Regions from separate parts of the Neobacillus sp. GCM10023253 genome, predicted to be linked through region 2. Evidence: predicted binding sites of a transcription regulator. Region 2 holds the regulator's gene; each other region holds the start of a gene.
What was found. The regulator Rex, encoded in region 2, represses fermentation and respiration genes when NADH is low (regulators of the CRP and FNR family bind a similar motif). The targets are predictions, from matches to a motif close to TTGTGAAATATTTCACAA.

Region 1: the regulator Rex is predicted to act here: its motif matches at 1,404-1,421, upstream of ACFPA1_RS24170 (cytochrome C).
Region 3: the regulator Rex is predicted to act here: its motif matches at 2,687-2,704, upstream of ACFPA1_RS00790 (TIGR04053 family radical SAM/SPASM domain-containing protein).
Region 4: the regulator Rex is predicted to act here: its motif matches at 2,855-2,872, upstream of ACFPA1_RS24520 (AtpZ/AtpI family protein).

What each region holds. Positions count from the first base shown of each region.
Region 1 is NZ_JBHSHV010000027.1:128,958-134,547, reverse strand. It holds gene bshB2 (bacillithiol biosynthesis deacetylase BshB2) at 1-542, shown strand, start outside; gene ACFPA1_RS24175 (Crp/Fnr family transcriptional regulator) at 598-1,341, opposite strand; gene ACFPA1_RS24170 (cytochrome C) at 1,625-2,074, shown strand; gene nosZ (Sec-dependent nitrous-oxide reductase) at 2,090-3,961, shown strand; gene ACFPA1_RS24160 (hypothetical protein) at 4,120-4,698, shown strand; gene nosD (nitrous oxide reductase family maturation protein NosD) at 4,695-5,590, shown strand, end outside.
Region 2 is NZ_JBHSHV010000011.1:3,409-8,998, forward strand. It holds gene ACFPA1_RS13765 (ABC-F family ATP-binding cassette domain-containing protein) at 216-2,135, opposite strand; gene moaC (cyclic pyranopterin monophosphate synthase MoaC) at 2,300-2,788, shown strand; gene ACFPA1_RS13775 (redox-sensing transcriptional repressor Rex) at 2,821-3,474, shown strand; gene ACFPA1_RS13780 (DUF4395 domain-containing protein) at 3,627-4,052, shown strand; gene ACFPA1_RS13785 (acyl-CoA dehydrogenase family protein) at 4,187-5,590, shown strand, end outside.
Region 3 is NZ_JBHSHV010000003.1:84,522-90,111, forward strand. It holds gene ACFPA1_RS00760 (BsuPI-related putative proteinase inhibitor) at 1-351, shown strand, start outside; gene ACFPA1_RS00765 (DUF3813 domain-containing protein) at 525-710, opposite strand; gene ACFPA1_RS00770 (hypothetical protein) at 713-865, opposite strand; gene ACFPA1_RS00775 (Cof-type HAD-IIB family hydrolase) at 979-1,791, opposite strand; gene ACFPA1_RS00780 (metal-sulfur cluster assembly factor) at 1,959-2,267, shown strand; gene ACFPA1_RS00785 (DsrE family protein) at 2,283-2,621, shown strand; gene ACFPA1_RS00790 (TIGR04053 family radical SAM/SPASM domain-containing protein) at 2,787-3,911, shown strand; gene ACFPA1_RS00795 (Crp/Fnr family transcriptional regulator) at 3,954-4,652, opposite strand; gene moaA (GTP 3',8-cyclase MoaA) at 4,877-5,590, shown strand, end outside.
Region 4 is NZ_JBHSHV010000027.1:202,452-208,041, reverse strand. It holds gene ACFPA1_RS24545 (F0F1 ATP synthase subunit delta) at 1-463, opposite strand, end outside; gene ACFPA1_RS24540 (F0F1 ATP synthase subunit B) at 460-990, opposite strand; gene atpE (F0F1 ATP synthase subunit C) at 1,099-1,311, opposite strand; gene atpB (F0F1 ATP synthase subunit A) at 1,368-2,081, opposite strand; gene ACFPA1_RS24525 (ATP synthase subunit I) at 2,103-2,477, opposite strand; gene ACFPA1_RS24520 (AtpZ/AtpI family protein) at 2,480-2,704, opposite strand; gene ACFPA1_RS24515 (S8 family serine peptidase) at 3,064-5,394, opposite strand.

The DNA of each region.
Region 1 (5,590 bases), on a different contig from region 2:
GGGAAATGGGCCGCAATATGGGGAATCCGCCATTTACCAATCGGGAAAATCTCCCGAAAATCAGAAAAGCGGAACTAAAGGAAGCTGCCCGCGCTTTAGGCATCCAAGATTTACGCATGCTCGGCTACCGCGATAAAACTGTAGAATTTGAGGATGAAGAAAAGCTGGCCGACGTTATGTCCGCCTTGATTGATGAACTGAATCCTTCTTTGGTTATCACCTTTTATCCCGGCTATGCTGTGCATCCCGACCATGACGCCACCGGCGCGGCCGTCGTCCGCGCTGTCGAAAGGCTTCCTGAAGCCGCACGGCCAACCTTACACTGCGTTGCCTTCTCGAACGATTGTATTGAAAAACTTGGTGAAGCTGACATCATTAATAATATCAGCCCTGTCGCCGAAATAAAGCTTGCCGCCATCAAGGCACACCGCTCGCAAACGGAGCTAATGTTTGCCGACGTGTCCGAAAAACTAAAAAACCAAGACCCACAAATTATGGTCTGGATCAACAACGAGCGCTTTTGGACGTACAAATTTGATTAAATATATAAAGGGACCCGTCATCTCACTTTTAGAGTGGTGACAGGTCCCTTTCCTTTTAATATTCTTTATGGAGCAGCGTGCAGAATTTGCACCAGTCAAGGATGATGATTTTCCGCGATTTCAAATCAATCATTTCCTCTTTTTTAAGTTTGGAGAAGACACGGCTGATGCTTTCACGCGAGGTGCCGACGACGGTGGCGAATTCCTGTACGGTTAACGGTATTTCAACTTCCCAGCGTTTGAAGTCTGGGTTAAACTTCCGTCCGAGCCGCTCCAGCATCTTTACCGTTTTTGCATAAACATCGAGCAGGACCACATCCCTTAACTGTGAGGTCATTTCTCTTAAAGCATCGCTCATATAGCGGATCATTTGCATAGAAAGCTCCGGATATTGGTAAAGATCCTGCTCGAGCTCTTGCTTATCCAAAAAGAACAGCCGGCCATCCTCAAGCATCGTTGCTGTTGCCGGGTAACATTCTTCCTTCCGTGTGAATAAACATGCTTCGGCGAAAATATCCCCTTGCTGCTTCACACAAACGATAATTTCATTCCCGTTCTCATCCTGTTTGGCGAGCTTAACCGACCCGGAATGAATGAAGAAGACCCCTTTTGCCTTCTCATCCTCTTTGATAATCCGCATCCCTTTTTTCACTTCAAGCGTTTGAATCCGCCTTTCAATGATATTTAGCGATTTCGGGGATAAGTCTTTAAAAATCTCAATTTTTCGAAGCAAGCCTTCTTTGTCGACTTCCTGAATCACTGATAAATTCGGCTCCAGTAATTTTTTTATGCGCTCCAACCTTCCCACCACCTTTACCTAGCTTATTTTCCTCTAATTGTAAGCTATTTCTCACGTTATAGAAGTGAAAAGGGTCACAATACTGCAAATCGCAAATACATCATGGAAAAATCGTTTTTCACAGAACGTTCATTTTTAAAAAAACGCTTTAGATATATGCTTTTGGGGCCCTTTCACAGAACGTTCAAAAACCCTTCATTTCGTGTGACGAACGTCACAAATTTACAAAATTTAATGAATTAGGATGAAACTGTTCAATTGACGAAAAGGAGGGGGAACAAATTTGAAAAAAGCTCTTATTAGTTTTGCCATTAGCCTTGTGCTCGGCTTCGGGCTTGGATATCTAGTATTTGATGTCATCATGGGGAACTCCAGTGACTCAGGAAAGGCACCGCAAACCGCCCAGGCTGTTTCGAAGAAAAAAGCAGCGGATGATTCCAGCAAACCAAAAGAAACAGCAGCCACTTCCAGTGTTAATGACGATAACATCCTTAATAAAAAGGGATGCCTTGGCTGCCATAGCGTGGAAGCGCTCAACATAAAAGGCGGTGCAGTCGGACCGGATCTTTCCCAAGCCTTTGTAAACGTTGAAGGAAAGCACGGCAAACCAATTGAGGAATTCTTAAAACAGCCTACATCCGCTGTTATGTCAGGTGTTATCGGCAAAAATCCATTAACCGAAGAAGAAGAAAAGCAAGTACTAGACCTGCTCAAGCAGGCATCTGAAAAATAAGGTGGTGTTAACCGAATGAAAAAATGGGTTCCAATCGCATCCGGCCTGCTAGCCGGGTTTGCTGCAGCAACACTGTCGTTCGCTGATTTTTCGTCGAACAACACGAAGACTGAGGCCGCAAACGCCAGCAACAAGAGCAATGCCGAAAAGGTTTATGTGCCATTTGGCAAAAAAGATGATTACTATTTATTCGCATCCGGCGGCCACTCCGGACAAATGTTTATCTACGGTGTGCCTTCAATGCGAAAAATTAGAACGATTCCAGTCTTTTCTCCGGATTCCGCTACAGGCTATGGCTTTGATGAGCATTCCAAGAAAATGATGGGTGATTATACTTGGGGTGACCTTCACCACCCTGCTTTCTCGGAAACAAACGGCGACTATGACGGCAAATGGATGTTTGCCACTGATGTCGGCAACAGCCGTGCCGCAGTCGTTGACTTAAAAACATTTACAACCAAAGACATTCTCAATGTTCCAAATACAGCCGGCCCGCACTGTGCCGCGTTTGTAACGGAAAATACCGAGTACATGTTCCTGCCGACACGTTTCGCCGTGCCGCTTGGACAAAAATATGAATCTCTAGATGATTACAGCCAGAAATACCGCGGTGTGATGTCAGCCGTAACCTTTGACGAAAAGAATGTAAAGCTGAACATTGCTTACCAGGTGGCCCTTCCGCCTTGGTCCTATGACCTTTCTGATGCTGGGAAAAAGAGTTCAAAAGACTGGGCTGTTATGACAACCTACAATACGGAAGAAGCAACAACTACAATGGAAGTCAATGCCTCACAGGCTGACCGCGACTACATCGTTCTTTTCAACTGGAAAGAGCTTGAGAAGATGGTCAAGGAAGGCAAATACGAGGATGTTGGCGGCCAAAAAATGATTTTCCCTGAAAAAGAAAAGGGCGGCATTTATTTAGTGCCGGTTGCCAAATCGCCGCACGGTGTTGACGTAACCCCAGATGGAAAATATTTCATCGCTTCCGGCAAGCTTGCTCCTGCGATGACTGTATTCTCATTTGAAAAAGCCTTTAAGGCAATCGAAAAGAAAGAATTTGCCGGCGATCGCAACGGCATTCCAATCTTAAAATATGAATCCGTAATGGAACGTGAAGTGAACCCAGAAAACGCACTTGGACCACTTCATACTCAGTTTGATGACAAAGGCATGGCATATACAACCATGTTCATCTCTTCTGAAATTGTAAAATGGGATCCGAAAACCGGTAAAACTTTAGACCGCGTGCCTGTTCAGTATTCTCCTGGCCACTCTGTTGCTGCTGAAGGCGACACCGTCGCACCTGATGGAAAATGGCTGATTGCCTTGAACAAGATTGCCAAAGACACCTACTTATCGGTCGGACCGTCTCATCCAGAATCAATGCAGTTAATCGATATCAGCGGCAAAATGAAAGTCGTCCAGTCGGCACCGGTTGACCCTGAGCCGCACTATGCACAGATGATCAAAGCTGACAAAATCAAAACGATTAACGTTTATCCGAAGGATCCAAATAATAAGGATGCCGTCTATAAACAAAGTGACACCAAAATTGTCCGTAACGGCAATGAAGTCCATGTGTATGGAATTGCGATGCGCTCAAGATTCATCTTCGACAGTAAGTCAAAACGACCTGACGTGATTGAAGTGAACCAAGGTGACCATGTCTTTATCCATTTGACGAATATCGACTTCGATGAAGATATTACCCACGGTTTTGCAATCAACAGCTATGACTTAAACATGGAAGTTCAGCCTGGCCAAACCAATACAATGGAGTTTACCGCTGATAAAGCAGGTACCTTCCCGCTTTATTGCACAAACTTCTGCTCGGCTCTGCACCAAGAAATGAACGGCTACTTCCTGGTTAAACCAAAAAATTAACGGATTACCGCGAAGCACAGGCCTTCGCTTAAAAAGCCAGATACTTTCGACTTTTGGGCGAGGCTGTCTCAGGGAAAGTGTCCGGTCCCGCTTTATGGGGGGCCGGCACTGAAGGAGGCGGCCTCTCCGCCTTATTAAGCATAAAAGGAATGGTTAACTTGAATGATCGTAACAAAGGCAGTAAATTGTCTATTACCTCGGCATTGCTGATTGGACTTTCAGCCGTATTATTGGTTGTATCAATATTTTTTCCGTGGTGGAAGATGCTGTTTTATGCCCCGCAATATCCCGAAGGATTGAATATTATTGTCTATCCCAATAAGCTGAAAGGCGAAATCGATATTATTAATGGGCTTAACCACTATATTGGCATGTCCAATTTCAGCGAAGAAAATTTCCCGGAACTGGGATACTTGATTTACCTTATTAGCGGATTAGCGGTGCTCACCCTGATTACAGCTATCCTCCGCAATAAAAAGGTTCTTTACGGATTGATTAGCATTTTTGTCATCGGCGGCCTTGCCGGCGTATTGGACCTCCATTCTGCCTTAAAAAAATATGGAACCAATTTAGACCCTAAAGCGCCGATCCATATGGACCCATTTGTTCCGCCGATTATCGGTGAAAACACAGTGGCAAACTTTACTACCCATAGCATCCTAGGTACAGGCGTTTACTTCGTGATTGCCGCGTTTATATTGTTACTAATTCCGGTATGGAAGGATCGAAAAAGATGAAAAAAATAGCGCTCCTGTTTCTTGTTTTTTCTCTAGTGTTATTTTTCAACCCTGAGGGAAAGATGGCTGCCGATAATCTGCAAGCAAAAATCGACTCCATGAAAGAGGGGGCGGTATTGAAGCTTGACAATCAAACCTATACAGGCAATATCGTCATCAAGAAACCGATGACGATCATTGGTTCAACAAACACCGTGATTAAAGGGGACGGAACCGGCAACGTGATTTCCGTTAAAGCTGCAAATGTCAGCTTGAAAAATCTTACCGTGTCTGGCAGCAGCATGGACCGCAACTCCTCTGAGGAATACGCGGCCATTAAGGTTTATACCAATAACAACGTGATTGAGCACATTACCATCCGCCATTCCTTTCACGGTATTTATTTAAGCAAAGCTCACCACAATATTGTTCGCTATAACAATATTAAGGGACTGGGAAAGGGTGAAATTGCTGCCCAGGGAAACGGGCTCCATGTTTGGTACGCCGAAAATAATTTGCTTTCCCATAATACAATTGATGGCACCCGGGACGGCATGTTCTTTGATTATTCCAGCCACAATAAAAGCTTCGACAATAACATCAGCAATACCCGGTACGGCTTGCATTATATGTACTCCGATGAAAATACATTTAAACGAAATACGTTTACGATGAACGAGGGCGGCGCCGCGATTATGAATTCCAATGGCCTTACCCTTACAGACAATCAATTTATCGTCAACTATGGAAACAAATCATTTGGTTTATTGCTGCTGCAGGCCAATGATAACCATATCGAGCACAATACGTTTTACATGAACCAGCGTGGCTTGTACATTGACCAAGCAACGCGGAATCTGATTAAAGACAATAAAATCATTCGCAACCAAATCGGAATTGAGCTGTGGGCCAG
Region 2 (5,590 bases):
TTTTGAAAAAGTGGAAAATTCAAATGACTTGTGGATAATTCAGTGGGTAATGTTGATAATGTGGATAAATAGACGTTTTTTTGTGGATAATGTGGAAAAGTTAATTGGATAACTGAAATAATGGCATTTACAATGTGAATAATTCTGTGGAAAATTAGGCCTTTTGGATTACAAGCACATTAAAAAACCGGACTCCAGCAGTCCGGTTATCCACATTATTCTGCCAGTTCGGCCCATTCTTCCATTAATTCGTCAAGCTCGGCCTTAGCCTTTTCATTTTTTAAATTAATCTCTAAAACCTTTTCATGGTCCTGAAAAACTTCTGGCTCGCATAATTGCTGTTCATAATTCTGAATCTCTTCTTCAAGCTCTGAAATGCGTTCCTCGATTTCTTCCAATTTGCGTTTTCTCTGGCGTTCCAGTTTTTTAGTTTCTTTATCCTGTTGATAACTGTTTTTTTCAGCAGGCTCTAAAGCAGAAACCTTCTTCTGGGAGGCAGCCAATGCAAGTGCCGTAAGTTCCTCCTGCTCCAGCTTTTTATCCACATAATAATCGTAGTCGCCGAGGTATTCAGTGCTGCCCTCGGGGCTCAATTCTAGTACCTTAGTTGCGATTCTGTTAATAAAATAACGGTCGTGTGAGACAAACAAAATAGTACCTGGATAATCAATTAAGGCATTCTCAAGTACTTCCTTGCTGTCCAAATCCAAATGGTTGGTAGGTTCGTCCAATATTAATAAATTTGCTTTCTCGAGCATTAGCTTGGCAAGGGCTAGGCGGGCTTTTTCGCCGCCGCTTAAGGACAAAACGTTTTTAAGCACATCATCACCGGAAAATAAAAAATTCCCAAGCACCGTGCGGATTTCCTTTTCCGGTTTAAGTGGATATTCATCCCATAGTTCGTTTAAGACCCGTTTATTGGAAGTTAGGTTGGCTTGTTCCTGATCGTAATACCCGATGGACAAATTGGTTCCGTATTGAATAGTTCCAGCCAAAGCGGGAAGCTTTTTAATAATTGTTTTTAAAAGGGTCGACTTCCCGATTCCGTTAGGGCCGACAAGGGCAATGCTGTCGCCTTTATACACACGAAAGGAAATATCCTTGGAAACCTTCTCGCCATCATAGCCGACAGCTAGTGAATCAACAATCAACACATCATTGCCGCTTTGCTTCTCAATTTCAAATGAGAAGGAAGCGGATTTTTCATCGCCTAATGGCCGGTCCATGATTTCTATTTTTTCAAGCTTCTTCCTCCGGCTTTGCGCCCTCTTAGTAGTAGTGGCCCTTGCGATGTTGCGCTGGATGAAATCCTTTAAGGCGGCAATTTCCTCCTGCTGCTTTTCATAAACCTTCATGTCGCGTTCATAATTGGCCGCTTTCTGATCAAGATAAGAGCTATAATTTCCGGTAAATCGCTGAATTTGACGGCGCGATAGTTCATACACCTCTGTAACGACTTTATCCAAAAAATAGCGGTCATGCGAAACAATTAAAATAGCGCCAGCGTAGCCCTGCAGATATTGCTCAAGCCAGGAAAGGGTTTCGATATCCAAGTGGTTGGTAGGCTCGTCCAGAATTAAAATATCAGGTCTTGTCAGCAGCAGCTTGCCGAGCGCAAGACGCGTTTTTTGTCCGCCGCTTAGACTTGAAATCATTAACGTAGTATCAGAAAAATTTAATCCATGCAAGACAGAGCGGATATCGGCTTCATACTGATAGCCGCCCTGCTCTTTAAATTGAACTTGCAGTTCATCATATTCCTTTAATACCTTTTCATATTTTCCTGGGTCCCCGAAAACAGCAGGATTGGCCATTTGTTCTTCCAGCTTCCGGAGCGATTTTTCCATCGCCTGAAGATGCTCGAAAACCGTCAGCATTTCCTCCCAGATGGACAAATGGGACTCTAAACCCGTATTTTGCGCCAAATAACCAATGGTAGCATCCTTTGGTTTAATGATTTCGCCGCCGTCATAGCCCATTTCTCCGGCGATTATTTTCAATAATGTTGATTTCCCAGCTCCGTTACGGCCGACTAAAGCAACACGGTCACGGGATTGTAATTCCAGTTTTATATTCGATAAAATAAGTTCAGCACCATAATATTTTTGTAGTTGGTTAACCTGTAATAAAATCATCTTTTTCACCTCTATTACCTTACGACTAGTGTACCGTATTACCCGGAAGTCGGCAATGAAGTGAAATTTTTTAATGGAATGATAAAAAAATATACTGTTAGTTCAAAGTTTCACACACATAGACAAAAAAATAATGTATTATTTTTTGTAGGAGGATTTTCTTTATGGCTGAATTTACTCATTTTAATGAAGAAGGCCGGGCCAAGATGGTCGATGTCAGCGATAAGCCGGAAACGGCACGCACGGCGATAGCCCAGTCAAGCATATCCGTATGCACTGAAATTTATGAAAAAATTACAAACCACGAAATGAAAAAGGGCGATGTCTTAGCAGTTGCCCAGGTTGCTGCAGTGATGGCAGCGAAAAAGACATGGGATATCATTCCAATGTGCCACCCGATTCCATTGACAGGTATCAATATTAGTTTTTCGTGGGAGCAGGCCGGGCAGGAACAATATACACTGCATATTGCTGCATCAGTGAAAACCAAAGGCAGTACGGGGGTTGAGATGGAAGCGCTAACAGCCGCCTCTGTTTGTGCCCTGACCGTCTATGATATGTGTAAGGCAGTTGATAAAGGGATGGTGATTGGACCAACCTTTCTGGTGGAAAAAACCGGCGGCAAAAACGGTGATTTTAGAAGAGAAATCTAATATATCCATTAAAATTGAAGGGTGGGAGAAATATGTCCAATGAAACGATGAAAATACCACAGGCAACAGCAAAGCGTCTGCCCTTATATTATCGATTTTTACAAAACCTTCATTCTTCTGGCAAGCAGAGGGTGTCATCTGCAGAATTGAGTGAAGCAGTAAAGGTGGACTCGGCCACTATTCGCAGGGATTTCTCTTATTTCGGGGCCCTTGGGAAAAAGGGGTACGGCTATAACGTAAACTATTTGTTATCGTTTTTCCGGAAAACACTTGATCAAGATGAATTAACAAAGGTAGCGTTAATCGGGGTGGGTAATCTCGGCACAGCCTTTTTACACTACAATTTTTTAAAAAATAATAATACAAAAATCGCTTGTGCCTTCGATGTGGACCCCGGAAAAATTGGCGGTTCGATAGGCGATGTTCCCGTTTATTCGATGGACGATATAGAACAGTATTTGATTGAGGAAAATATTTCGGTGGCGATTTTGACGGTGCCGGCCCCGGTTGCACAGCAGATTACAGACAAGCTTGTGAAAACGAATGTAAAAGGGATTTTAAACTTTACACCAGCGAGACTGAATGTACCTTCATCGATCCGCGTGCATCATATTGACCTGGCGGTGGAGCTGCAATCACTTGTTTACTTTTTAAAGCATTATCCAAACCACGAAGTAGAAGAATAAATAATCAATGGGCTTCTCGCCAAAATGGTGAGAGGCCCATTTTTCGTTTGGAAACATTTTTCCTAAACAGATCACTATACAAAGGGAGTTGAAGCGGGTAAAATGATTACACGAGTAATTATCGTAATCCAATAGGAAAGGTTGGAATTAAAATGACAGAAAAAGTTCGTTCAATCCCACGGCCGCTTGTGAAAACAAACCAGTGGACGATTGTTTTAAGTGTTGTGTTAACATGGTTATCCGGACAGGAATGGTTTTTGTTAGTGCCGTTTGTTGCCGGTATGTCTGGTCTTTTATTCGGATTTAATCCGATTATGCAAATAGCAAAACTATTTTTAAGAAAGGACCCAAAGGCTTATATCCCTGAGGATTGGGAGCAGCAGCAATTTAATCAAAAAATTGCCGTATCGTGTTTGGGAATTGGATTTGTAGGATTCCTGCTGGGATGGAATGGTGTTGGCTATGTGTTCACGATTCTTGTCGCGGTGGCTGCCTTTGTGGCAATTCTAGGTTTTTGCATCGGATGCTTTATTTATTTTCAGTGGAACCAATACCGTTATAGAAGGGCGCAGCAATAAAGATATCTTTTTATGAGGTCTGATTAGTTCGGCCTTTTTTTTGTTTTCTACTTATATTTGACGCTGCCATATCCTTACATTTAAAATTAAATTGAAAATTATGAATTATCATTCATGAGGAGAGTGGCGTTTTTATGAAGCTTGTTTCCCAAGAGACAGAAGCGAAAGGAAAAAATTCTTACAGCTTTGATGAATTTCTCGAAAAACGTGACAACCTTGATTGGTATCGTGATGAACCGTTTTTACAAAAAGCGGTTAAGAAATTTACGGGTTCTCAGCACAGCCAAGTCCACGAAAAACTATTATCCTTTTCGCCAACAGTATCTGCAAAATGGAACCGGTTAGCTGAAAGAATTGCCAGGCCGGAAGTCCGCCCCTACATGCTTCACTTTGATGCTTTTAATAATCGGATTGACCGGATTGTCCGTCCTCAAGAAGTTCATCAATTAGAGAATGAAATTTTCGGAGAAGGTCTTTTTTCCAGAAATATGACACCTTGGGAAAGCTTTGTGAAAAGAATGCTAATTCACCAGCTGGGTGAGGCGGGAGTAACCTGTCCGCTTACTTGTACACATGGTTTAGTGGCTTTGCTTGACCAGTTTCCGGATGAGGATTATCCAGAACTTCAAGATATATTAAATCATACAAAAGAAGGGCTAAATGGCGAATTTGCCATTGGCGCTCAATTTATGACAGAAATCCAGGGTGGTTCTGATTTGCCGGCCAATGTTTTGGAAGCGGTTCCGGAAGGCAAGTGTTATCGTTTGTATGGGAATAAGTTTTTCTGTTCTGCGGCTCATGCCGATTATTCGGTGGTAACGGCAAAAATATCGGGAACTGACAAAGTTTCGACATTTATCGTACCATCCTGGCTTCCGGGGGATAAGGAGAAGGAGAAACGCAACGGGTACGAGATTAATCGGATCAAATGGAAGCTTGGCACAGCCGAGCTGCCAACAGGGGAGATTCAATATAAGGGGGCGCGCGCCTATCCAATCGGTCCAAAGGATAAGGGGATTGCAGTTGCAGTCGGAATTGTATTGACCTTGTCGCGGTTGGAAATTGGAATTGCCTGTGCTGGGTTTATGCTGAGGGCCTCTCGGGAGGCAAATTTGTACAGTGATTTCCGAAGTGTTTTTGGAAAGAAGGTAAAAGACTATCCACTCGCAGCAAGCAAGTTGAAACGACTCCAGCATGCCGCTGAGCGAACGACGGCGGGGGCATTCAAAATCTATAATCTTTTCTTGCAGCTGGATAAGCCGCTTAATCCAGGAATTAAATCGGACCATCCAATTGAAGTTAGGAAAAAGTTATTTAATCTGCGTGAACTTGTCTTGCTGCAGAAAATCTGTGCAACGAATGAGGGGGCGGAAATTTTACGGGAGGCTATCTCCGTGTTTGCTGGTCATGGAGTGATGGAGGAATTTTCGTCGCTGCCGCGTATCTTCCGCGATGTGGTCGTAAACGAACAGTGGGAGGGACCGCGTAATCTGCTTCTAACGCAAATCTACCGCGATTTGGCCAGGGTTTCTGATTGG
Region 3 (5,590 bases), on a different contig from region 2:
GACCGCTCGAAACTGACCATAACGCATAAAACATATGTACCTGAGGAAAATGCTGTTTTCCGAAATATAAAGGTATCAGGAACAAAAGGAAACTACCGAGTCAGCGGAGAAGTAAAGTCACCAAGCAGGGTGGTTTATTATTCGGTGGAGGATGGGCATAGAGAATTCCTGAGGGAGCAAAAGCTTGATGTTGCTGGAAAAGGTGACCAGTGGAGACCCTTTAAAGTAGATATTCAGATTCCAGCTGAAAAGCTTCCAAACCATGGCGGTGTCTTTCTGAATTTTTACGAAAAAAATGCTGAGGGCGGAAGGAGTAATCCTTACCCTGCATTATTAGAAAGATTTGAATGAAAAAAGCGGAAGTCGCCTCCCAAGGTACTTCCGCTTTCCTCATTTACTGTCCAGCTTCAGCGCTTAGGGGCTCGCAGGTCTACAGCCAATCCATCAAGAAGGCTAAAAGGCAGCCTTCTAGCCGGCTCGTCTTATGCCTGTCGCCCCTGTTCAAGGCGCTTCCGCTTTTCTTATCATTGGATCTGGTCAAGCTCTTGTTGCATTTCTTGGAGCTGTCTTTGCTCAGCGACCGTCGTGTTGGCATAAGCTGAACTTAAGGCATTCTTGGCTTTGGTCACTGCCGTGTCGCGTTCACCTGGGCCGGCAGTTTTTGCCGATTCAACAAATCTACGTGCTTCCTGGAATAAACGGTTACCCATCGTTAAATTCCTCCAAGCGAGGATTCTTGCACATTGGCCATTTTCTGAGCTTCTGCTTCAGCGTAGGTCATGTGATAAGGAATCCGTTCTGAATGCTTGTTGACCGAATCCTTTCCTTGCTGGACAAAGCGTTTTGATTTGTTTGATCTACCCATTCGAATCCCTCCAATATGCTAAAAGCTCGGATTGAAACAGCTTCGCTGCTTCATCCATAGTATGCTCCAACATTGAGGGGTTCATATAGGTAAACAATGGTGAATAGGTGTAATTATTTTAATCGTAACAAATCCGTCAAATATTCTGCGACTCCATCTTCTTCATTGGTAAGAGTAACATCATTGGCGATATTTTTTACTTGGTCAATGCCATTTCCCATCGCAATTCCATAACCGGCGTATTCAAGCATTTCCAAGTCATTATCTTCATCGCCAAAGGCAATCACTCTTTGCTTGGAGATACCATAATAATCCGCCGCTTTTTTTAACCCTACTGCCTTATTTAAGCCTGACTTAATGATTTCGATAACATGCCATGGGGCAGCCCAGCTGCGGTGATCGATGACTTCGGCATGTGCATCAGATAGATGGTCGCGGATCTTCTTTAATTGGTCTTCCTCTGTATGGATGAGCAGGCTAGTTGGTGAATCCTTCAAATAATTACTTAAATCGCCCGTAGTAATATTGGGATGGCCAAAATTAAAAATTTCAATCAGCTTTTGGTCATGATAATGAAAATAGACATCATCCATTACTTCAGCGATGATATTATGAAAATGAAAGCTGCGGCAGGCCTCGACAATATCTTTTGCAACATGTATATCAAGCGGCTCATGGAAAAAGCCCCATTTCGGGTTCCGGGGATGATGCATGAAAGCCCCATTGAAATTAACGATCGGGGTATCTAAATCCAACTCTCGATAATACATTTCGCTGGAACGATATGGCCTCCCAGTGGCGATCATCACGATATGGCCATCTTCTCTTGCTTTTCTTAAAACTTCCTTCGTTTTTTCCGAAATCGTTTTATCATCTTTTAATAAAGTTCCGTCTAAGTCCAATGCGATTAAATGTCTTTCTGTCATTTGAAACCTCTCTTTGGAAGTATTTGTTTCTATTATCAATATGTTATCAATTTATATTTAAACTGTAAAAAAATTCACTTCAAATGTTTCTGAAACGCGCTATACTGGTTTTCGAAATACCTTTTGTTATAATGGTTACAATAAAACTGAACAGGAGTGAAGATAAAATGAATGAAGATTTAAAAGAAAATATAATGGGCGCCCTTGAGCTTGTTATTGACCCTGAGCTTGGCGTCGATATCGTCAATTTAGGTTTAATATATAATACTGAAATGGACGACGAGGGAAAACTGACGGTTACAATGACATTAACAGCAATGGGCTGCCCACTAGCCGGAACAATTGTTGATCAGGTGAAAAGAGCATTGTCTGATATTCCGGAAGTCAAGGATGTCGATGTCAATATCGTCTGGAATCCCCCTTGGAATAAGGACATGATGTCCCGTTATGCAAAAATTGCACTGGGAATTCGTTAAGGGACCATCCGCAGCATGAAAAATAAAGTCATTTTAGTTAGTTCAAATCAGTTGGGCAAAGGCGACCAGGTTTTAGGAGAGAATGTTTTAGAGACTTTCTTTACTGTTTTAAAACAAAGAGAGGAACTCCCAGCAGCTGTTTTTTGCATGAACAGTGGGGTATTCACGTTGACTGAGGATTCCTTTGTATCCGTTCATTTAAAAGAGTTGGAGGATAAGGGTGTTAACATTTTTGCGTGTAAAACCTGTGCCGACCACTACGGTGTTAGCGAAAAATTGACAGTTGGCAAAATAAGCGGAATGGCTGACTTTGTTGAGCTTGCCTCCAAATACGAAGTTTTAACCATCTCATAAAACAGCAGAGCTTTCCGCTCTGCTGTTTTTTTTCATTCACAAATCGTCCATATAATGAAAAAGGATTGTGAGGAAGTTCACTTTTTTCAAACATAAACACCTTTATAATACGAAGTAATAGGGCTATTTAGTTTGAACTAGCCGTTTTATAGGAGGCGTTTCAAGATGGATTTTAGCCGAGACTTTAATAAAGATCCGTTTATTGTGATATGGGAACTAACTCGAGCTTGTCAATTAAAATGTTTGCACTGCCGCGCAGATGCCCAGTATACGAGGGACCCTCGAGAACTTACGCTTGAAGAAGGCAAGCATTTGATTGATCAGATATATGAAATGAATAATCCGCTTCTTGTATTTACCGGCGGAGATCCGCTTATGAGAGAGGATATTTTTGAAATTACCAAATACGCAGTCTCAAAAGGGGTACGTGTTTCGATGACACCAAGCGCTACTCCTAACGTAACAATTGATGCGATGCGTAAGGCTAAAGAAGTCGGACTTTCTCGTTGGGCGTTCAGCCTTGATGGTCCTACTGCTGAGATTCATGACCATTTTCGCGGGACAGCGGGTTCTTTTGACTTAACAATGGAACGAATTAAATATTTACATGAACTGGAAATGCCGATTCAGATTAATACCGTAGTATCCAGATATAATTACGGACATCTTGATGAAATGGCGAAATTGGTTGAAGAATTAAAGTGTGTTCTGTGGAGTGTCTTTTTCCTTGTTCCGACCGGAAGGGGACAGGCATCTGATATGATATCGCCTGTGGAGCATGAAAAGGTGCTAAGATGGCTCTATGATCTAAGCAAGCGGGTTCCTTTTGATATTAAAACCACGGAGGCGATGCATTACCGCCGTGTGGTAATCCAGCAAAAAATGCGTGAAGCCAAAGAAAAGACAGAGGAAATCAGCTATTTATCTGCGTTGACAGAAAAAGGCTTAACGGGCTCAATCGATGGTCTGGGCCGTGCACCAAAGGGTGTAAATGACGGCAATGGCTTTGTGTTTATATCCCATATTGGGGATGTCTATCCGAGCGGCCTGCTTCCGGTTAAGGCCGGAAATATTAGGGAAACCCCTCTGGCTGAAATTTACCGGGAGTCGCCAATCTTTAAGGCACTTAGAAACCCAGATGGATTTAAAGGGAAATGCGGTGTCTGCGAATTCCGATATGTTTGCGGCGGCTCAAGATCAAGAGCATACGCCATGACTGGGGATTATTTAGAAAGTGAACCATTCTGCGTTTATATTCCTAAGGCACTAAGAGAAAAACAAACACAATAAATTTATAGAGGCAATCGATTTTCGATTGCCTCCTCTTAATAACTATTCAATGCTGCAATAAACAGTGGAACAATTTTCACAGCCAATTTCATCTTTTAAGTATTGCAAATCCAGGACGGTAATTTTACCTCGTTTAATGGAAATGATATTATCACGTTTTAGCTCACTTAAGATCCGATTTGTACTTTCCCGTGAAGTGCCGCAGAAATTTGCCAGCTCTTGATTGGTCAACGGCAGGTCGATTAATATTCCATCACTTTTTGGTACCCCATAGCTATTGGTCATCCGGATTAAGGTTGAAAATAAAGCGCCGCGCTTTCCGTTTAGGACAAGGTCGCGGAATTTTGTCTGCGTTTTGCGGAAGTGATCGCTCATCCACTTCATAAATTCAAAGGCTAGCTTACTGTTTTGGAAAATTTCACTTTCAAGTACTTCTTTTTTTATTGCCGCGATTTCACCTTCTTCAAGAACCTTAGCACTTAATAAATATTTTGGACTATCAGTGAAAAGGGTTAATTCTCCGCAAATATCGTTTTCTCCGCAAATTCTTAGTGACAGCTCCCGCCCGTCTGCTGTAATTTTGCTGATTTGAATTTTACCGGAAATGATGACATATAATTCATCAGCGAGCATCCCTTCCTGAAATAGAAATCTTCCCCGTTCGCTTTTAAACTTCCGATCAGCAAATTTAAGCAGTTCTTTTATTTCAATTGAATGAGTTGGTTTCATTGTCGTAATCATTTTTCTCCACCCCTGTACTATATTTCTATATAAATAACTTGGATTCGTTAGTAACATTTTATATCAAGATTAGCCACGTAGAAGTAGTAAACAATGACAATATAGTGAAAACTGGACAATTTTTTTTTAGGGAAATATGGATAGTGAAGAAAGTAACAGTATTTTTTAAATTCATCTGTTACAATGGTATAAAATGAGCTTCTTTATTTATTGGAGTTGATTAAATGGAAAAAACAATCATTACAGATAAATTTAATAGACCATTAAGGGATTTAAGAATTTCCGTTATTGATAGATGTAATTTTCGTTGTCAATACTGTATGCCTGCCGATCAATTTGGGCCGGATTTTGAATTTCTGCCAAGGAGTGCCCTCCTGACCTATGAGGAAATTGAACGGTTAGGAAAAATCTTCGTGCAGTTAGGCGTGAAAAAAATCCGCTTGACAGGCGGTGAGCCGCTGTTAAGAAGGGATTTACCGATTCTCATTGAAAAGCTAGCCGCGATTGAAGGCCTTAGTGATATTGGCTTAACAACAAATGGCGTTCTTCTTCCTAAATTGGCTGCGAAATTGAAGGAAGCAGGCTTGAAGCGAGTGAATATCAGTCTGGATAGTCTAGATGATGAATTATTTGGCAAAATCAATGGCAGGGGAATTGGGACCGGTCCTGTTCTAGAAGGAATTCAAGCCGCTAAAGATGCAGGATTAGGCGTTAAATTAAATATGGTTGTCAAAAAGGGTTTAAACGACCAAGACATTATTCCAATGGCTAAATTCTGTAAAGAAAAAGGGCTGGAGCTCCGGTATATTGAATATATGGATGTTGGCTCCACCAATGGCTGGAAAATGGATGATGTTGTGACAAAAAAGGAAATTTACGAAATGCTAAAGGCGGAATTTGAATTGGAACCAGTTGACCCTGCTTACTTTGGTGAGGTT
Region 4 (5,590 bases), on a different contig from region 2:
GAAGCATAACGCCTCCGAGCAAATCGGAATCCACGATATTTTCAATTCGTAATGATTTCTTCCCAATCTTAGCTGCAAATGTCGCAGAAATAGCTTCACGCTCCGCGTCTGAAAGCGGGCGGATGCTGGTCACTTCCGCTTCGGCAATGCCGAGTTCATCATTTGTCAACTCCGTGAATTGATTCACAACTTCCACGATTTCGCCTTCACGATGACGTTCGATTAGGATCAATACTGTATTTAAGACATATTGATTAACAGATGTAAAAGCGTTTTTCACAATCTCTTTTTTCTTTTCAATAGGAAGCTTCGAAGATTTGAGAACAGCTTTTAAATCAGGATTGTATTGTAAAACTTCCTTGACTACACGAAGTTCTTCTTCTACTGTACTTAGAATCTGCTGTTCCTTTGCAATTTGAAAAAGAGCCGACGCGTAGCGTTTTGCTACTAGTTGGTTGCTCATCGCCCTTCTCCTGCCTCTTTGATATATTCGTTAATAAGCGCATCTTGGTCCGCTTGAGATAATTCTCTTTCAATTACTTTAGAAGCAATTAACACAGACAATGAAGCCACTTGTTCGCGAATAGCGGCAACAGCTTTTTCTTTCTGTTGTTCGATTTCAAGCTTGGCAGAATCCTTTTGGCGTTCCGCTTCTTGTCGGGCCGCTGCGATGATTTCCTCACGCTGGATATCGCCTTGCTTTTTCGCACTTTCAATTAAGCTCTGTGCTTCTGCACGGGCTTCTTTTAAAAGATTTCTTTGTTCTTCTAAAAGCTTCTTCGCTTCTCCGCGGCTTTCTTCAGCTGCGTTGATTTCACTTGCAATATGCTCTTCGCGCTGTTTCATGATGCCCATTAATGGACCCCACGCAAACTTTTTCAGCAATGCCAAGAGGACAATAAACACGATCAGTTGGAAGAAGATATCTCCATAATTAACGTGGCCGCCCGCTTGCTCGGCTGCACCTAATACTAAACTGCTTGTTAACACCCTGGGTTCACTCCTTTCAAGAGTTGCTCACACTAGAAATGCATAAACGAACATAAATGAATGGCGAAGTTAGATGAAAGTCTCTTCGCCATCTGGAGTTTTTTAATTTTATCGGTTTAAGACCATGAACGCGATAACAACGCCGATGATCGGTAATGCTTCTACTAACGCAACCCCGATGAACATTGTAGTTTGTAGTAAACCACGTGCTTCTGGCTGACGAGCGATACCTTCAACTGTACGTCCTACGATAAGACCGTTACCAATACCTGCGCCTACTGCTGCTAGACCAATTGCAATTGCTGCTGCTATAAGATTCATTATTTTGTTCCTCCTTAAAATGTATAAATATGTTTTATTTTTTATAAAAAATTATATTAATGGTCATGACTCACTTTGTGTGCCATATAAACCATCGTTAACATAGTAAAGATGTACGCTTGGATGGATCCGACGAAGATCGAGAAGCCTTGCCATACAAGTGTAAGCGGAATGGCGGCGATTGTGCCGGCGATTCCTTGGTGTGCTAATCCCGCTGCCAAGAGCGATAGAAGCAATTCACCAGCGTAAATGTTACCGTAAAGACGCAGACCAAGCGTCAATGTGTTCGCAAATTCCTCGATAATCTTTAACGGGAATAAGAATTTCATTGGAGTGAAGAAGCCTTCTCCATATCCTTTTGCGCCCTTTAGCTTGACGCCGTAATAATGGGTAAGACCCAAAATCATGACCGCTAGGGTTAACGTAATAATCGGGTCAGCTGTCGGTGATTTCCACCAAAGCTTATCGTCAACGACGATTGCGAAAGGAAGACCCAGCATATTTGATACAAAAATATACATGATTAATGTAATCCCCAGGATGTGGAATCGCCCGCCTTCTTTCCAATCCATTGTGCTGTTGATGATGCCTTTTACAAAGTCCATCACCCATTCCATAAAGTTTTGCATCCCCGTAGGTTTCATTGCCAGCTTGCGGGTTGCTAATACGGCAATAAGAAATACAATTGCACTTGCAATTGTGATCATAAGAACGTTTGCCCCGTTAAACCAGAGACCAAACAATTCAAACTCAGGAGCCCCATGATGCATATAAACTCACCTCGCTTCCCTTCACTTTTGAGCATGCAGAGCATGATAAAAATAATCTATCATAATGACAATATAGGCTGTCATTAGTCCCAAAACAACACTAACTATTTGAAAATAATCAGGGTATTCTAACGCAATCATTACCGCTATTGCCGAGATCGCCATTCTTTGCAGCGAGCCCAATGATTTGACCTTTTTCCCTGCCGAAACGGCTTTGTCGAATTTCTCTGTCTTTCTCACTAACATCCAAAGCATAATGAAGCTAAAGCATGTCCCAAGGATCAACCCAAGGAAAGTCGTTTTGTATGTAGTGAAGCCCCAGCCAAGAACATAGATGGACAACAAGTAAAACATCCATTTTCTCTGCCTGTTGTACATTTCTCTGAAATCTGGCATGGTTATTTATCTCCTGAATAGAAATGGCGGATTGAGACAAGCATAGAATAAACCCCTGCCGCAAGACCCAGGAGCAGTCCGATTATTAAGAATATTGGTTCTGTACCCCACTTTCCGTCCAGCCACCTTCCGGCAAAAATGCCAATCAGGATGGAGCCGACCAACTGGGAAACAATTGCAGACATTAAAGCCATGGCTTGAAAAGGATTGCGGTTCTTTTGCATAATAAAATCATCCTCACTGCGTAGAGAATGAAAAACAAAAGGTGATTATGATAAATCATGCGCGGGATTTTGTCAAATTAAATTTTGATGAAAACCCTACCATGCACACCCTTTGTTAGCATACAATAGGCACCATGCATTGTCAATGAATTTACGTGAATTATTCCACAAACAATTTCCCAATTTTTTTGTGATTTGGAAGTGAAAGTCAACACTCTTATTGTATTGTAATTTTTGAAGTTTTTTTGGCTATTTTGTGTCCATTTTGTGAACATTTATTTCTGACTTTTTAAATAATTTCCCAAAGGTTAGGCGGAATTGCGGGCGGCATTCTCACTTCGTTTACCGCCCTAATTTTTGTCTTAATTTTTATAAATAGAAATCATCGTTTCAATAAAATCCTCTTTGCCCGCCTTTTTGGCGAAGACTTTGGCTCGGTAAGTCCCTTCGTATGGAAGGTCTTCAGCTTTGAAGGCTTTACGGATCAGTCCCTTCTTTACATCGGTGCTTGTGTCAAGAAAGCCGACAAAGCGGTAATCGTCAGGGTTGAATAAGGCGATTCCAAATTCCTCCGCTCCCCCCGGTACGTAGACCTCATACTGGTAAGTGCCCGGCTCATCTCCTTCTGCAAAATCAAAGCCCATAATCCTTGGGTATCCCGGCTCCTCAAGAACATACAAAAACGGGATATGAATGGACTGGCTCCCAGCATGTAAGGTTAGAAAACCATCGTGAATTTTACCTTTAAAAATCTGCGGGTCGACGGCGAGCTCCACAGTAATGTCTTTTGTTTCTTTCGGCTCCAGGGTGAATGCGAGCGGGAAACGCCACTCGAGGCCATCGATGTGCTGCGGGATGTCAAACGTGTAGCGTTTTGGACTGTCGCAGATATTTTCGACTTTTAATTGGGCTTTATGAACATTTTTCAGGCTGCTAAACTTTCCGAACCGTATGCTCCCCGGCATGACTAGCGAGTCCGTCTGGATCGCATCATCGACCTGGATGCGGCCGGCCCCCTGCTCGTATGTGCGGTAATAGGGTCCGGGGGTAAGCTTGGTTTTGTTTTGGTTCTTGCCGATTGGACCGATTTCGATTGGTTTCCGGGTTGTCCCCGGGCCCATGCTGCTACTTGGCTCACCGGGTTCCTTGGCCAGCGGTTTTGCGGTATTCATCAGCGCCGACTTAATCTGCTCCGGCGTCCAATCCGGATGGGCCTGCTTGATCAGTGCACAGGCGCCGGCTACATGCGGTGCGGCCATGCTCGTCCCCTGCAGGCTCAAGTAGCCGCCAGGAATCGTCGAATTGATGGCCACCCCCGGGGCAACGAGGTCCGGTTTGATATCCCATGTATCCGTGACCGGCCCCCTGGAGCTGAAGTCAGCAAGCCGGTCAATTTCTTCATTTATTTTGAGTCTTGCCGTCACACTGGTGTTTTTCAGTTTTTTTCGTAAAAATTCCCCCTCGCTTTTGGTAATCGACCCGATCGGTATAGCAGCGGGCGCATCGAGATTGCCGATGAAGGTGCCCTTGAGATTGTTAGCGACTACCACCGCCTTAGCCCCCGCCTCATGGGCATTTTTTGCTTTTTCCGAAAAAGTCAATTCGCCACGCTTCATTAGAACGATTTTCCCCTGAACATTCTCGAGTTCGTTGGGTTGGCCGATGCCGCCGTCGACGATTGGGAGCGTCCGGTCAAGCGCCCAATTCCCCGACCCCTCCATTGGCTGGACCCGGAGCGGATTTTGCATTCCTTCTATTAATAGTTGGGGAATTTCCATGGTAGGCGTCGAGGCGCCTACCGAAATTGCTTTTGCGGATGTTCCCGGTGAACCGACCGTCCATACATTCGGTCCAGAATTGCCCGATGCAGCGACGGCGACGATCCCATTCTCGACAGCACGGTCGAGCGCCTGACTGATTGGCAGGTCTGGACCGTTAATACTGTTGCCAAGCGAGAGGTTCATAATGTCGACCTTGTCTTTGATGGCCTGGTCAATCGCAGCCAGCACTTGCTCGGTCGTTCCCCCGCCGCCCGGACCAAGCGCGCGGTACGCAACAATTTTTGCCTCGGGGGCCACGCCTTTGATTTTTCCATTGGCGGCAATGATGCCGGCGACATGGGTACCGTGGATGGTCGCCCGGCCTTGCGTGAGTGTTTCCATCGGGTCTTGGTCGTTATCAACAAGGTCATGGCCGCCCGCATAATTCCGAGCGAGGTCTGGATGGGTGTAGTCCACCCCGGTATCGATGACCCCGACCGTCACACCTCGGCCGGTCAGACGTTCATTCTTCTTTGAAAAAAAACCGCGCACCGCCTCACCGCCAATGATTTTCACGCTTTCCTCAGTTTCGACCCGATACTCTGTTACCGGGGAGACATGCTGGATAGAGGTGAGCTGGCTGTTCCGGGTCTGGTCTTCGGTTAGCCTGGCGATGGCGTTTGGCGGCCCTTGTATCGAGAAACCGTCAATGGCTTTCTCATACACGCGGCGCAGCTTGATATCCTTATAGGGTGCGAGCAGCTGCTTGATTTCCTGTTCTGTTTTCGGATGGTTGAGCATGACGATGGCGACGGTATCTTTTGTTGATTTTTGGATTGGGGGATGGATTAGGATTTTCGGTATGGCCGGGATGCCGGTGGTCCCAACATTAATAGTTCCGAACGTGAGGAGCAGTGCGAGTACCAATTTCATGTGAAAATCCCCCTTTTTTCCATATCGTTTTCTTTGGAAGGGGAAAGTATGCAGGTTTATATGAGGGGTTGGCGAGTAAATTTGTTATTTTGGCGAGTAAAAGTAAAAAGTTGGCGAGTAAATCCTAAATTTAGACGAGTAAACTGGACATAGTGACGAGTAAAACAAAAAAAGGTAACTCCCAAATACCCAATAG